4 regions of the Erwinia sp. BNK-24-b genome follow, and region 1 is predicted to be linked to each of the others. Evidence: predicted binding sites of a transcription regulator. Region 1 holds the regulator's gene; each other region holds the start of a gene.
What was found. Region 1 encodes Fur, which represses iron uptake genes when iron is present. Its sites were predicted from a motif close to ATAATAATGAGAACNACTATCAA; they were not measured.
Positions count from the first base shown of each region.

Region 2: exbB (tol-pal system-associated acyl-CoA thioesterase) is a predicted target of Fur. The motif match lies at 1,555-1,577, and genes of this name have one in related genera.
Region 3: fhuE (ferric-rhodotorulic acid/ferric-coprogen receptor FhuE) is a predicted target of Fur. The motif match lies at 2,106-2,128, and genes of this name have one in related genera.
Region 4: fhuA (ferrichrome porin FhuA) is a predicted target of Fur. The motif match lies at 1,104-1,126, and genes of this name have one in related genera.

Region 1 is NZ_CP179901.1:3,277,939-3,281,055, reverse strand. Features, by position in the region: gene ACMGGR_RS14990 (beta-N-acetylhexosaminidase) at 1-1,281, shown strand, start outside; gene fur (ferric iron uptake transcriptional regulator) at 1,476-1,919, opposite strand; gene fldA (flavodoxin FldA) at 2,280-2,810, opposite strand; gene ybfE (LexA regulated protein) at 2,950-3,117, opposite strand, start outside.
Region 2 is NZ_CP179901.1:548,696-551,812, reverse strand. Features, by position in the region: gene ACMGGR_RS02600 (MFS transporter) at 1-258, shown strand, start outside; gene exbD (TonB system transport protein ExbD) at 330-752, opposite strand; gene exbB (tol-pal system-associated acyl-CoA thioesterase) at 757-1,488, opposite strand; gene metC (cystathionine beta-lyase) at 1,735-2,922, shown strand; gene ACMGGR_RS02580 (DedA family protein) at 3,029-3,117, shown strand, end outside.
Region 3 is NZ_CP179901.1:2,187,729-2,190,845, reverse strand. Features, by position in the region: gene fhuE (ferric-rhodotorulic acid/ferric-coprogen receptor FhuE) at 1-1,987, opposite strand, end outside; gene ACMGGR_RS09765 (CynX/NimT family MFS transporter) at 2,388-3,117, shown strand, end outside.
Region 4 is NZ_CP179901.1:3,665,397-3,668,513, forward strand. Features, by position in the region: gene fhuA (ferrichrome porin FhuA) at 1-1,075, opposite strand, end outside; gene mrcB (bifunctional glycosyl transferase/transpeptidase) at 1,426-3,117, opposite strand, start outside.

The sequences.
Region 1 (3,117 bases):
ATGGAGGCACGCTACAACAAACTGATAAAAGAAGGGAAAAGAGCAGAAGCTTCAGAATACCGCCTGGTTGACCCCACTGATGATTCTAATACCACCTCGGTACAGCTTTACGATCGTACCAGCTATCTGAACCCTTGTTTGTCATCTTCTCTGCGCTTCACTGATAAGGTTATCAGTGAAATTCAGGCCATGCATCAAGAAGCCGGGCAGCCGCTGCAAACGTGGCACTTTGGCGGCGACGAAGCGAAAAACATTCGCCTGGGGGCCGGTTATTCAGACATAAATAAACCCGTTGCCGGCACTGGCCTTCTTGATATGAGTAAGGAAGACAAGCCGTGGGCAAAATCGCAGGTTTGCCAGGCAATGATCAAAGACGGCAAAGTAGCGGATCTTGAACATCTGCCCAGCTACTTTGCGCTGCAGGTTAGCCAGCAGGTTAAGCAACATGGTATCGACAAAATGCAGGCATGGCAGGATGGCCTGAAAGATGCCGAAAATGCCGACACGTTTGCCACTAAACGTGTTGCTGTTAATTTCTGGGATACGCTGTACTGGGGTGGTTTTGATTCGGCTAACGACTGGGCAAATAAAGGTTATGAGGTAATTATCTCCAGCCCTGACTACGTTTATATGGATTTTCCCTACGAGGTAAATCCACTGGAGCGCGGTTACTACTGGGGAACGCGGTTTAGCGACGAGCGTAAAATGTTTAGCTTCGCACCTGATAATCTACCGCAAAATGCCGAAACCTCTGTGGATCGCGATGGTAAAACCTTCACCGCGAAATCTGACAAAACCTGGCCTGGCGCTTATGGTCTGTCGGCCCAGCTCTGGAGCGAAACGTCACGTACCGATCGTCAAATGGAGTATATGATTTTCCCTCGCGTGGCTGCAGTGGCTGAAAGAGCCTGGCACCGCGCGGCCTGGGAGCTGGACTATAAGGCGGGTAAAGAGTTTATTGGCGGTGTTACCCAACATGTTGATCGGCAGGTGCTGCTGGAAGACTGGCAAATGTTCGCTAATCTGCTGGGGCAGCGTGAGCTGGCAAGGCTGGATAAAGCCGGCATTCATTATCGCCTGCCGGTTCCCGGTGCGCGAATTGCCGATGGTAAACTGGAAGCCAATATTGCGCTGCCGGGGTTAATCATTGAATATAGCGTGGATGAGGGGAAAAACTGGCGGCGCTACGAGGCAAATATGCAGCCAACGGTCGCTGGCAAAGTTATGGTCCGTTCTGTTAGTCCGGATGGAAAACGTTTCAGCCGTACAGAAACGCTCTGATATGCCCGGCTCACTTATGCGTTTGGGAAAATAGCAGGGCGCATTCTTTGTATCTAAAATACGGATTTTGCCAGATTGATCGTTCAGACCGCTGGCTGGCACTTTTTGCGGATCGATTGTGCTTTTTAACAAAAAGCCTGCCCTTGGGTTAAAAAAAAACCGGTGAGCGATCACCGGTTTTTTTGTATCAGGCATTATTTATCGTGCAGCGAGTCATCTTCACGGCAGTCGCCGGTGGCGCAGTGGCCATAAAGGTAGAGGCTGTGGTTGCTCAACTTGATACCGTGTTTGGTGGCGATATCACGCTGGCGAGATTCGATGGATTCATCTCTGAATTCGATCACTTTGCCGCAGTCCAGGCAGATAAGGTGGTCGTGATGATGCTGCTGCGTCAGTTCGAACACGGACTTGCCGCCTTCAAAGTTGTGACGGGTAACGATCCCTGCGTCATCAAACTGGTTCAGCACGCGGTAAACCGTGGCCAGACCAATCTCTTCGCCCATATCAATCAGGCGCTTATACAAGTCTTCCGCGCTGACGTGATGGCTCTCTGGCTCCTGAAGCACTTCCAGAATTTTTAGTCGAGGAAGCGTGACTTTCAGGCCGGCCTTCTTTAATGCGGTGTTGTTGTCAGTCATGCGGATATTGTCCTGTTACTTTACTGGTCACTAAATGGCTGAAAAGCCGTGAGCATCGGTCGACGCAAAAGCTGAGCGTCTCATTATAGAACTGATGCCTGGAAGAAACCACAGCAGAGATGCAAAACCATTGAGGGATGTAAGGATAAGATGTCGTTACGTCCGGAAAGCAAGCACCCATCTGTACCGGGTTAATATTCGTACATTCAACCTTTATCATCATTATGGTGAAAAGCGTTGCGTGAACGGAGCCGTACTATTGTACCGTTTTCCAGGCAAAAGTTACAAAAAAGTAGCTATCGATGCGATAGGAAAATGCGTTGGCCCGCACAAAATTGCCTGTTCGGCGGGCCGGGATCATCAGGCTTCGAGAATATCTTTCAGCTGAAGTTCTTCAGAAATCTGGTTTACCCACTTCTCGGTGCGCTCTTTGGTCAGTTCCGGCTGACGATCTTCATCAATGGCTAAGCCCAGGAAATGATTGTCGTCCGCCAGGCCTTTGGACGCTTCGAAGTGGTAACCTTCGGTTGGCCAGTGGCCCACGATGACCGCGCCGTTCGGTTCGATAATATCGCGGATAGTGCCCATCGCATCGCAGAAATATTCCGCGTAATCTTCCTGATCGCCACAGCCAAACAGCGCAACCAGCTTGCCGTTAAAGTCAATCTCTTCCAGCGTTGGGAAAAAGTCATCCCAGTCGCACTGCGCTTCGCCGTAGTACCAGGTTGGGATGCCCAGCAGCAAAATATCAAAGGCTTCAAGGTCTTCTTTGCTGCTTTTAGCGATATCATGAACTTCAGCCACCTCGTTACCGAGCTGCTTCTGGATCATTTTTGCAATGTTTTCCGTATTGCCCGTATCGCTGCCAAAGAAAATGCCTACGATTGCCATGACTTTAATAACCTCTTGAAACTTAATGATATGCGGCGGCTAGCCTGATGATGTAAACGGCAATAATAGCAGACAGCCACGGGAGGATAAACGGCTAATCCTCCCACATTTGTCGCTTTGTGCTTTGCCGCTGCGCCGCTCAGCGCGTTGGTTTGGCTAACTGCGCCATGAGCATCTCTTCAATCAGCTCGCTGCGGCTCATGTTGCGCTGCTCGGCGAGCTGGTTCAGGGCATCAACCGCGTCACTGTTCATTTTCAGCTCTACGCGCTTCAGCCCGCGCACTTTATCACGCTTAAGCTGGTTGCG
Region 2 (3,117 bases), 2.1 Mb from region 1:
GTCTATCTGGCTGAGGTCATGCCTGCGGAAGTACGCGCAACCGGCTTTTCGCTGGCTTATAGCCTGGCGACCGCGCTGTTCGGCGGCTTTACGCCTGCCGTGTCCAGCTACCTTATCCACGTTACCGGCGATAAGGCGATGCCAGGCGTCTGGCTGACTTTTGCTGCCGTTTGCGGTCTGGTTGGTACAATGATTATTAAGCGACTGGTACGTCAGTACCAGGCCCGCCACGCTGGTGAACCTGTGGCGCAGATGTAATGTTTTAAGGCATAAAAAAATCCGTAACCTGGGTTACGGATTTTTTTTGCTGATTCGCGGGGTAAAGGTAACTACTTCGCTACCGTTTCCATCCCCATCAAACCAATCTTCAGATAACCTGCCTGACGCAGCTTATCCATTACGCCCATCAGCGTTTCATAATCTACCGACTTGTCCGCCTGGAAGAAGATGGTTGCCTCTTTATTGCCCTGCGTCTGGCTATCCAGCGCGGCCAGCAGCGTTTCCTGCGTGACGGCGTTGTTGCCGATAAACAGCTGCTTATCCGCTTTAATAGAAAGGTAAACAGGTTTTTCCGGACGCGGCTGCGGCGCGCTGGTTGATGCAGGCAGATTGACGCGTACGTCAACGGTAGCCAACGGCGCAGCGACCATAAAGATAATCAGCAGCACCAGCATAACGTCAATAAACGGCGTGACGTTGATTTCGTGCATTTCACCGTTGCTTTCGAGATCTTCATTTAATCGCATGGCCATGTGCTTATCCTACCCGCAGCTTCTGTGCCTGCGCGCGCCGCGCGCCGTTGCTGGCAGCCAGGTCCAGATCGCGGCTTTGCAGCAGCATGATCTGAGCGGCAACGTCGCCCAACGTAGCTTTATAGTTAGCAATCATGCGGGCGAACACGTTATAGATAACCACGGCAGGGATCGCTGCGACCAGACCGATAGCCGTCGCCAGCAGCGCTTCTGCGATACCCGGTGCCACGACGGCCAGGTTGGTAGTTTGCGTCTGGGCGATACCGATAAAGCTGTTCATAATGCCCCATACGGTGCCGAACAGGCCGACAAACGGCGCGATAGCGCCAATCGTTGCCAGAAAGCCGTTGCCGCGACCGGCATGGCGGCTAAAGAAGGCGACGCGACGCTCAAGGCGGAAGGCGGTGCGTTCTTTAATGCCGTCGTTGTCTTCCGAATTCTCAGAAAGCTCCAGCTCGTTCTCCGCTTCTTTCAGCAGCTGGGCGCTAAGGCTATTGGCCTTAAAGGTGCGGCAGGCTTCCGCTGCTTCCGGCAGTGAGCGTGCCCCGGCCAGCGCCTGCTGCTCGTGCTTCAGGCGGCGCTTTGCTGAACTCAGCTCTGCGCTTTTACTGAAAAAGATTGCCCAGGTGACCACCGAAGCCAGCAGCAGTCCGATCATTACTACCTTTACTACGATGTCTGCATGATGATACATGCCCCAGACGGAGAGATCCGTCTGCATCAAATCATTCGTCACGCTGTCTCTCCAACAAGTTGCCGATAGCGAAAATTACTGTGCGGATCATACCAAATCACATCCGAATTGATAGTAGTTATCATTACTATTTACCTTTGAGGCACGACTTTTTACACTTTTTCGCCCTTTTCCCTGAACAGACCAGGGTTTTCCCTGAAACTTTGTCATGTAATAAACTGGCGAATATCGCCTCGCCGTTGGTCGTGTTAACGTTATGGTTTCACCGTCTTTGCAACCGGGTAACCGATGACCAGTAAAAAAATTGAAACGGCGCTGATTGCCGCCGGCCGTAGCAAACGTTACACCCAGGGTTCTGTTAACAGCGTCATTCAGCGTGCTTCCTCGCTGGTTTTTGACAGCGTCGCCGACAAAAAACGCGCCACTGCCGGACGGGCTGAAGGTGAACTTTTCTATGGACGGCGCGGTACGCTGACCCATTTTTCGCTACAGGAAGCAATGACGGAGCTGGAAGGCGGCGCGGGCTGCGTGCTTTACCCCTGCGGCGCGGCGGCGGTAGCTAATGCGATCCTCGCTTTCGTTGCCGCTGGCGATAATGTATTAATGGCGGGCTCCGTCTATGAGCCAACTCAGGATTTCTGTACCCATATCCTCGGTAAAATGAACGTCTCCACCACGTGGTTCGATCACACGATGGGAGCGGAAATTGGCGAGCTGGTCACCCCGCAAACCAAAGTCGTGTTTCTGGAGTCGCCCGCTTCCATCACGATGGAAGTGCAGGATATCCCGGCAATCGTTGCTGCCGTGCGCGCCAAAGCGCCCGAAGCCATTATCATGATCGATAACACCTGGGCGGCGGGCATTCTGTTTCGCGCGCTGGATTTCGGTATTGATATCTCAATACAGGCCGGCACAAAGTATCTGATTGGTCATTCCGATGCGATGATCGGCACCGCCGTAGCCAATGAACGCTGCTGGGCGCAGTTGCGTGAAAACTCTTATCTGATGGGACAAATGGTCGATGCGGATACCGCCTATATGGCCAGCCGCGGCCTGCGCACGCTCGCCGTTCGCCTGCGCCAGCATGAAGAGAGCGCGCTGCGAGTGGCCCACTGGCTGGCCGAGCGTCCGGAAGTCGCCGTAGTCAACCATCCGGCGCTGCCGCAGTGTAAGGGCCATGCGTTCTGGAAGCGCGATTTCAGCGGCAGCAGCGGCCTTTTTTCCTTTGTGCTCAAGGCGCGGTTAACCGATCGCCAGCTGGCAGATTACCTGGATAATTTTGAACATTTCAGCATGGCCTACTCCTGGGGCGGTTTTGAGTCGCTGATCCTGGCAAACCAGCCGGAAGAGCTGAACGCAATCCGCCCGGCACGCGAGGTAGATTTCAGCGGCACGCTGGTGCGTGTGCATATTGGTCTGGAAAACGTTGACGATCTGATTGACGATCTGGCCGCAGGTTTTGCCCGCCTGGGATAACAGCATAAACAAAATCGCAACAACCCGATATCTGCGCTGCCGATCAACGCTGGCGCAGAGTTTTACGAGTACACTAATAGCATTGATGCGGTAAACAGGATATGAGATGGCGGTATTTCATGAGATTGTGCGGGCGCTATGGCATCAGGATTTTGCCGCTCTGGCCAATCCCGATGTGATTTGGATTGTTTATGC
Region 3 (3,117 bases), 1.1 Mb from region 1:
CGCCAACCTCATCCCAAACCTTGGTTTGCCAGTTGACGCCGCCGCCCACGGTCAGCTGTTGCAGCATTGGCAGACGATAGCTGGTGAAAAGCTTCAGCTGGGTACGCGGCAGTTGCGGGTTAACCGCTTCGCCTTCGCTGTCTTCAGCAATATAACGCGTGCCGCCGACGGTCATCTGCCAGTTGTCGGTTAACGCGCCGTTTACTTCAAACTCGACGCCACGGCTTACCGTTCCGTTCTTACCTACGTAGGCGGTATCGGTTGAACCCGCAACGCTGCGGCCCGTGCTTTCCGCCACGTTATCCTGTTCAATACGGAACACGGCCAGCGTCGTGGTCAGGCGGCTGTTCATCCAGTCTGACTTCAGGCCAGCCTCATAGTTTTTCCCGACAACCGGCGCCAGATAGCTACCGTTGACGTCACGATAGGACTGCGGCTGGAAAACCGAGGTATAGCTGGCATAGGCCGACCAGTTTTCATTGATATCGTAAATGAGTCCGCCATAAGGCGTAATGTTGTTCTTTTCAATATTGTCCGTAAGCGTATCGGTACTCCAGCGCGTATAGCGTGCGCCCAGGATCAGATGCAGCGGATCGGCCAGCGTCACGCGAGTGGCGAGATAGGCAGACTTCTGGCGAGTAACGTCACGCTGCGACAGCGAGCGTTCGCCCCAGTCCGTTTCGGGATACTGGCCGTTATAAGCATTGAAATCGCCCAGCTCTTCAGGCGTGATATTGGCAAAGGTACCGTAATAGGTATTTTGCTGTTTGCTGTAGCTCACGCCTGCCATTAACTCATGCTGGCGACCAAACAGCTGATAAGGCCCGCTGGCGAATGTATCAACAGAGTCGACCTTGCGCTTGCCTGTGTTGTAACCGGTGCCGCCGACGACGGGATAATCAGCGTATGGCGATACGCCAGCCCCGGTGTTTTTATCAAAGTAGCCGCTGATATAGAGCTGGCGGCTGTCGAGGAAGGTTTCGTTATGGGTGCCGTTCAGCGTGAGCTGCCAGCCGTTGTCAAAGTTCTGCTTCAGGTTAACGAACAGCTTTTTGCTTTCTTTATCGTTATAGGCCCAGTCCGGCGCGGTGTTAAAGCCGCGACGATAGCTGGTTGCGCTGCCGTCCGTGTACCAGCGCGGCAGGCCGCCCCAGGTTGGGCTGTCGGCATTGGTTTGTTGAAACTCATAGCCGACAGAAAGCGTGGTCGAGTCCGTCAAATCGGCATCAACCACGCCGTAGAAGAATTTCTTCTCTGCGCTATAACGCTCAACAAAGCTGTCATTATCCTGATAGCCAGCCACGAGGCGGCCGCGCACGTTGCCGGATTCGCTTAACGGCGCAGAGAGATCGGCGACGTAGCGCTGCTTATTCCAGCTGCCGTAAGTCGCCGATACGTTACAGGTGAACTCTTTACTGTCGGCGTGCTTGCGTACCATGTTAACGGAGGCAGATGGGTTGCCCGCGCCGGTCATCAGGCCGGTTGCGCCACGCACCACCTCCACGCGTTCATAAAGAGCCGTATCTGACTGCGCATCGCCCAGGTTCCACTGTCCCTGAAAGGTGGTCGGGATGCCGTCGACCATGTAGTTATCAATCAGGAAACCGCGTGAGTAATAGGTGCGGCGATCCATATCCGCTACGTTTTCCATAACGCCAGTCGTATTGTTCAGCACGTCGCCCAGCGATTGCAGCTGCTGATCTTCCATACGCTGTTTACTGGTGATGCTTATCGACTGAGGAATGTCACGGGAAGTCAGCGACATTTTGGTTCCCGCATTAGTCACGGGGACGCTGTAATCCGTTGCTGCCGTACTGTCAGCACTCTCGGCGGTGCCGCTAACCGTCAGCGTTTGTTCTTTCGCTGCATCCGCCGCGTGAGCCTGCGGGATATGAATGGCCAGCGCGACCAGTGCGGCAACGACCGTATAAGAAGTATTGATACGGGCAGCGCCCTTTTCCCTGTTAAAACGTTGTGCAAAAGACATCCTGACCTCGATCTTTATGTTTTTTATGAACAGGCAACGCTGTTCAGCCACTGTTGTGATGCACTGCGGAACGCCGCCACAGGTCGCTTTTTAAGCGCTATGAAACGGCTGTATACAAATGAGAATGAGAACTATAATTTTTTTTATTTAACATGTAAAAGACTATTAATGACCTTTTCAGGATTTTGTAAGTCATGTATGGAGATGATGCGCAACGTAAAAAAATGGCCTGACCGGCTCCTCTTACGTTGGGTTGTTATGACTTTGTCGTTAGCCTTTACTTTTGGCGGCCAACGCCGTTAACATAACGTCCAGACAGCAAAGCCCGGCTTTGTTGCGTAAGCGTTAACGTCAACCAACGCACTTTCAGCAGGCCGTGCCTGCTCCGGTGCGATATTTAATGCTTATGAACCCACGCTCTCTTTTTGCCCGTTCTGGTTTTTTCCTGTTTGTATTGCTCACCACCGCTGCCAGTCTGCGCGCGCCGCTAACGGCAATCGGGCCGGTGCTGGAAGATATTCGCGCCACGTTTAACCTGTCTGCCAGCGCTGCTGGCCTGCTCAATTTTATTCCGCTTATGATGTTCGCCCTGCTTGCGCCGCCCGCAGCCTGGGCTGGTAACCGCTTTGGCCTGGAGAAAACGCTCTGGTATGCCGTCTGGCTGATTATGCTGGGATCGCTACTGCGTGTGGGCAGCGGCGTAACGGGTCTGTGGCTGGGGACGCTGTTGTTAAGCGCAGGTATTGCGGCGGCTAACGTATTGCTACCGCCGTTGATCAAAAGAGATTTTGCCGGGCATACCGCACGCTATATTGGCCTTTATGCTGGCGTGATGGCCGTGACTGCTAGCCTGGCTTCAGGGGTTGCCGTTCCGCTGGCCCAGGCAACGAAAACCGGCTGGATTTTGTCGCTGGGCATATGGTTGCTCCCGGCTGTAGTGGCGTTAGTAGCCTGGCTACCGCTATTAAAATATTCCCGAGGCGCGAGCAATAATAAAAATGCCGCTTCCCGACTACGGTCGCCATGGCGTTCCGCGCTGGGCTGGCAGGTATCGCTGTTTATGGCATTGCAGTCAATGGTGTTCTATACGCTTATCGCCTGGTTTACGCCCTGGGCTGAGGCACAGGGTT
Region 4 (3,117 bases), 390 kb from region 1:
TAATCGAGTTGCTCGCGCTGTCATAGCCGTTGCCATAGATGCTGCGATAGTCGGTACGCAGATCGGCATAGCGCAGATTCTGGCGCACGGTCCAGGTATCGTTAAAGCTGTGCGAGAAGTTATAACCCACCATTTTGGTGTTGCGGGAGATCTTGTTGCTCGCTTCGCCTTCGTCAAAGTCGCTAGAAAGCTTGTGCTGCTTGCCGCTGGCATCGGTAATAGGCACCACCGTGCCTTCACGCGGCAGCCAGCCGTAATAGCCGGTTTCAGGTTCGTTCTGGAAATAGGTCAGCAGCGTGAAGTTGGTGTTTTCATCGGGCTGCCAGCTGAAGGAAGGCGCAATGGTATAGCGCTTTTCTTTCTGCATATCCTGCTGCGCATCCTGGCTGCTCGCCTTGCCGGTCAGACGATAAGAGTAAACGCCATTGTCATCCAGTGCGCCGCCAAAATCGAAGCCGGTCGAGAACAGGTTATCCGTGCCCATCTGAAACTGCACTTCGCGCAGCGTTTCCGTGGTTGGACGCTTACTGACCAGCGCTACGACGCCGCCAGGGTTGCTCTTGCCGTAAAGTACGGAAGCCGGGCCGCGCAGCAGTTCGGCGCGCTCCAGGAAGTAAGGATCGATGGCAAATTCAGAATAGTTGTCGCCCTGGAGCTTCAGGCCGTCCAGATATTGATTGGTGTTAGTTTCGCTAAAGCCGCGGATTGACAGCGCATCAATCACCTGTGAACTGCCACGGTTGCCGGTCAGCACGCCTGGCGTGTAGCTAAAAGCTTCTTTAACCGTATTGGCATTACGCAGCGACATCTCTTCTTTAGTCACTACCGAAACGGACTGCGGATTTTTTTCAATCGGCGTATCCGTTTTCGTGCCGGTAGCGCTGCGTTTGGCGGCGATAGTTGGCGCCGGCCCCCAGGCATTTTCGCTGCCCGTATCGGCGCTGGCGCTAACGGTAATCGTCTTTTCGCTGGCGGCAAAAGCGGAAGAAGAAAGCGCGAGAGCAACAAAACAGGCCAGACGGCATAAATGTGTGTTCACTGGCAAAGCTGATGATTTCAAAGCTGAAAGAGCCATTTAGCGATTCTCTGGATGAAAAAGTTGAATGTAAACGAGAATTATTATTATAACGAGAGGATATTATGCGAATTGGCGAAAGTTTCGCAAGAGAAAATCCGCTGCTTTTTGACCAGATCACGGTAAAAACGCGCTTAAAAATGTGAAAACGAAGGGCTGATTTTTGTGTCAGGACGAAAGGCGTGTTTTATGACTTTCAGAAGCAACCGGTAAGCGAGGTTGAGAGAGTAAACGTTCCAGTGCCGATAATGTAGTGGCTTGCATCAGGCTGTCTTTCATTGCGATCGTGCGGACAATGCTCCCCATAAAAAAACCGGCCCACAAGGAGCCGGTTTTCTTTATCACGTCAGTTACTTACCAAACATATCTTTAATCCAGCCCGCCACGCCATCGGCGTCCTTTTGCTCATTCTGCGGCGGCTGTTGCTGTTGCTGTTGCTGTTGCTGCATTTGCTGTTGCTGCTGCTGAATCTGCTGCTGCTGGCAGAGCGCGTTGGCATCGGTCGTCCAGACCGGCAATGTCCGCCAGCTGCTGCTGCCCGTGCCGCAGACAAAATTGCCTGCCGAATCAACGTTCATCGGCGCAATATCTTCCGGTGGCGTTGGCATCAGCGGCATCGGTGCCTGGTTGTCCAGATAGCGACGGTAAATCTGCATCGCGCCGCTGGCACCATACAGTTTGGTGGTCTGGTTGTTATCGCGGCCAATCCAGGTGATAGCGACTTCTTTACCATCCACGCCCGCAAACCAGCTGTCGATTTGGTTATTGGTGGTACCGGTTTTCGCGGCCAGATGCGCTTTCGGATAACGTACACCCAGCGCGTGCGCCGTGCCCTCTTCCGCAACCTGCTGCATAGCGTACAGCGTCAGGTAAGCGGCCTGAGCCGGAACGGTGCGTTCAGCCTGCGGGAAGCTCTGATAAAGCACGGTGCCATCTTCCGCAATAACCGAGCGCAATGCCGAAAGCTGCGCACGGTTACCGCCGCTGGCGATGGTCTGGAACGCTTGCGCCACTTCAACCGGCGTCAGGTTCAATGCGCCCAGCAGCATCGCCGGAACCGCCTGCAGCTGATCTTTCGACACGCCCAGTTTACCCCAGGTATCTACAACCTGCGGCAGGCCCAGCGTCATCCCCAGGTTTACCGTTGGCACATTCATTGAGTGCGCCAGCGCGTCTACCAGCATGACCTGGCCGCTAAAGCGATGGTCATCGTTCTGCGGTTTCCAGATCTGCCCATTTGGCTGCTTCAGCGCAATCGGGTTATCGGCAATCCAGGTATTCAGGCGGTAGCTATCCGGCTGGCTCAGCGCGGTCAGATAGGTCGCAGGCTTCGCCAGAGAACCAATTGAGCGGCGCGCCTGAAGCGCACGGTTATAACCGGCAAACTGCGGATCGGCACCGCCCACCATAGCGCGGACTTCGCCGCTGAAGCGGTCAACGATCACCATGGCGGTTTCCAGATCCTTCAGGCCACGCTGTTTGCGCAGGGCAGGAATTCCCTCTTCCACCGCTTTTTCTGCCGCATCCTGCGACACGGGATCCAGCGTGGTGAAGATTTTCACGCCGGACAGATCTTTCACCTTATCGCCCAGCTTCGCTTGTAGCTCGTTGCGCACCATCTGCATAAAGGCAGGCTGTGGCGTAATCACGCCGCCTTTCGGCTGCACGCCAAGCGGACGCGCGCTAAGCATGTCATACAGCTCCTGGTCGATCACCTTCTGCTGTTGCAGCAGGCGCAGCACCAGATTACGACGCTCCAGCGCCAGCTTTGGATTACGCCACGGATTGTACAGCGACGCGCCTTTCACCATGCCCACCAGCAGCGCCTGCTGATCCAGGCTCAGCTCATCCACCGGACGGCCAAAGTAGTAAAGGCTGGCCAGCGGGAAGCCGCGGATCTGATCGTTGCCCGCCTGCCCCAGGTAAACCTCATTCAGATAGAGTTCAAGAATGCGGTCTTTGCTGTAGCGCGCGTCCATGATCAAAGCCATATAGGCTTCGTTGGCCTTACGCCACAGCGAACGCTTGTTGGTCAGAAACAG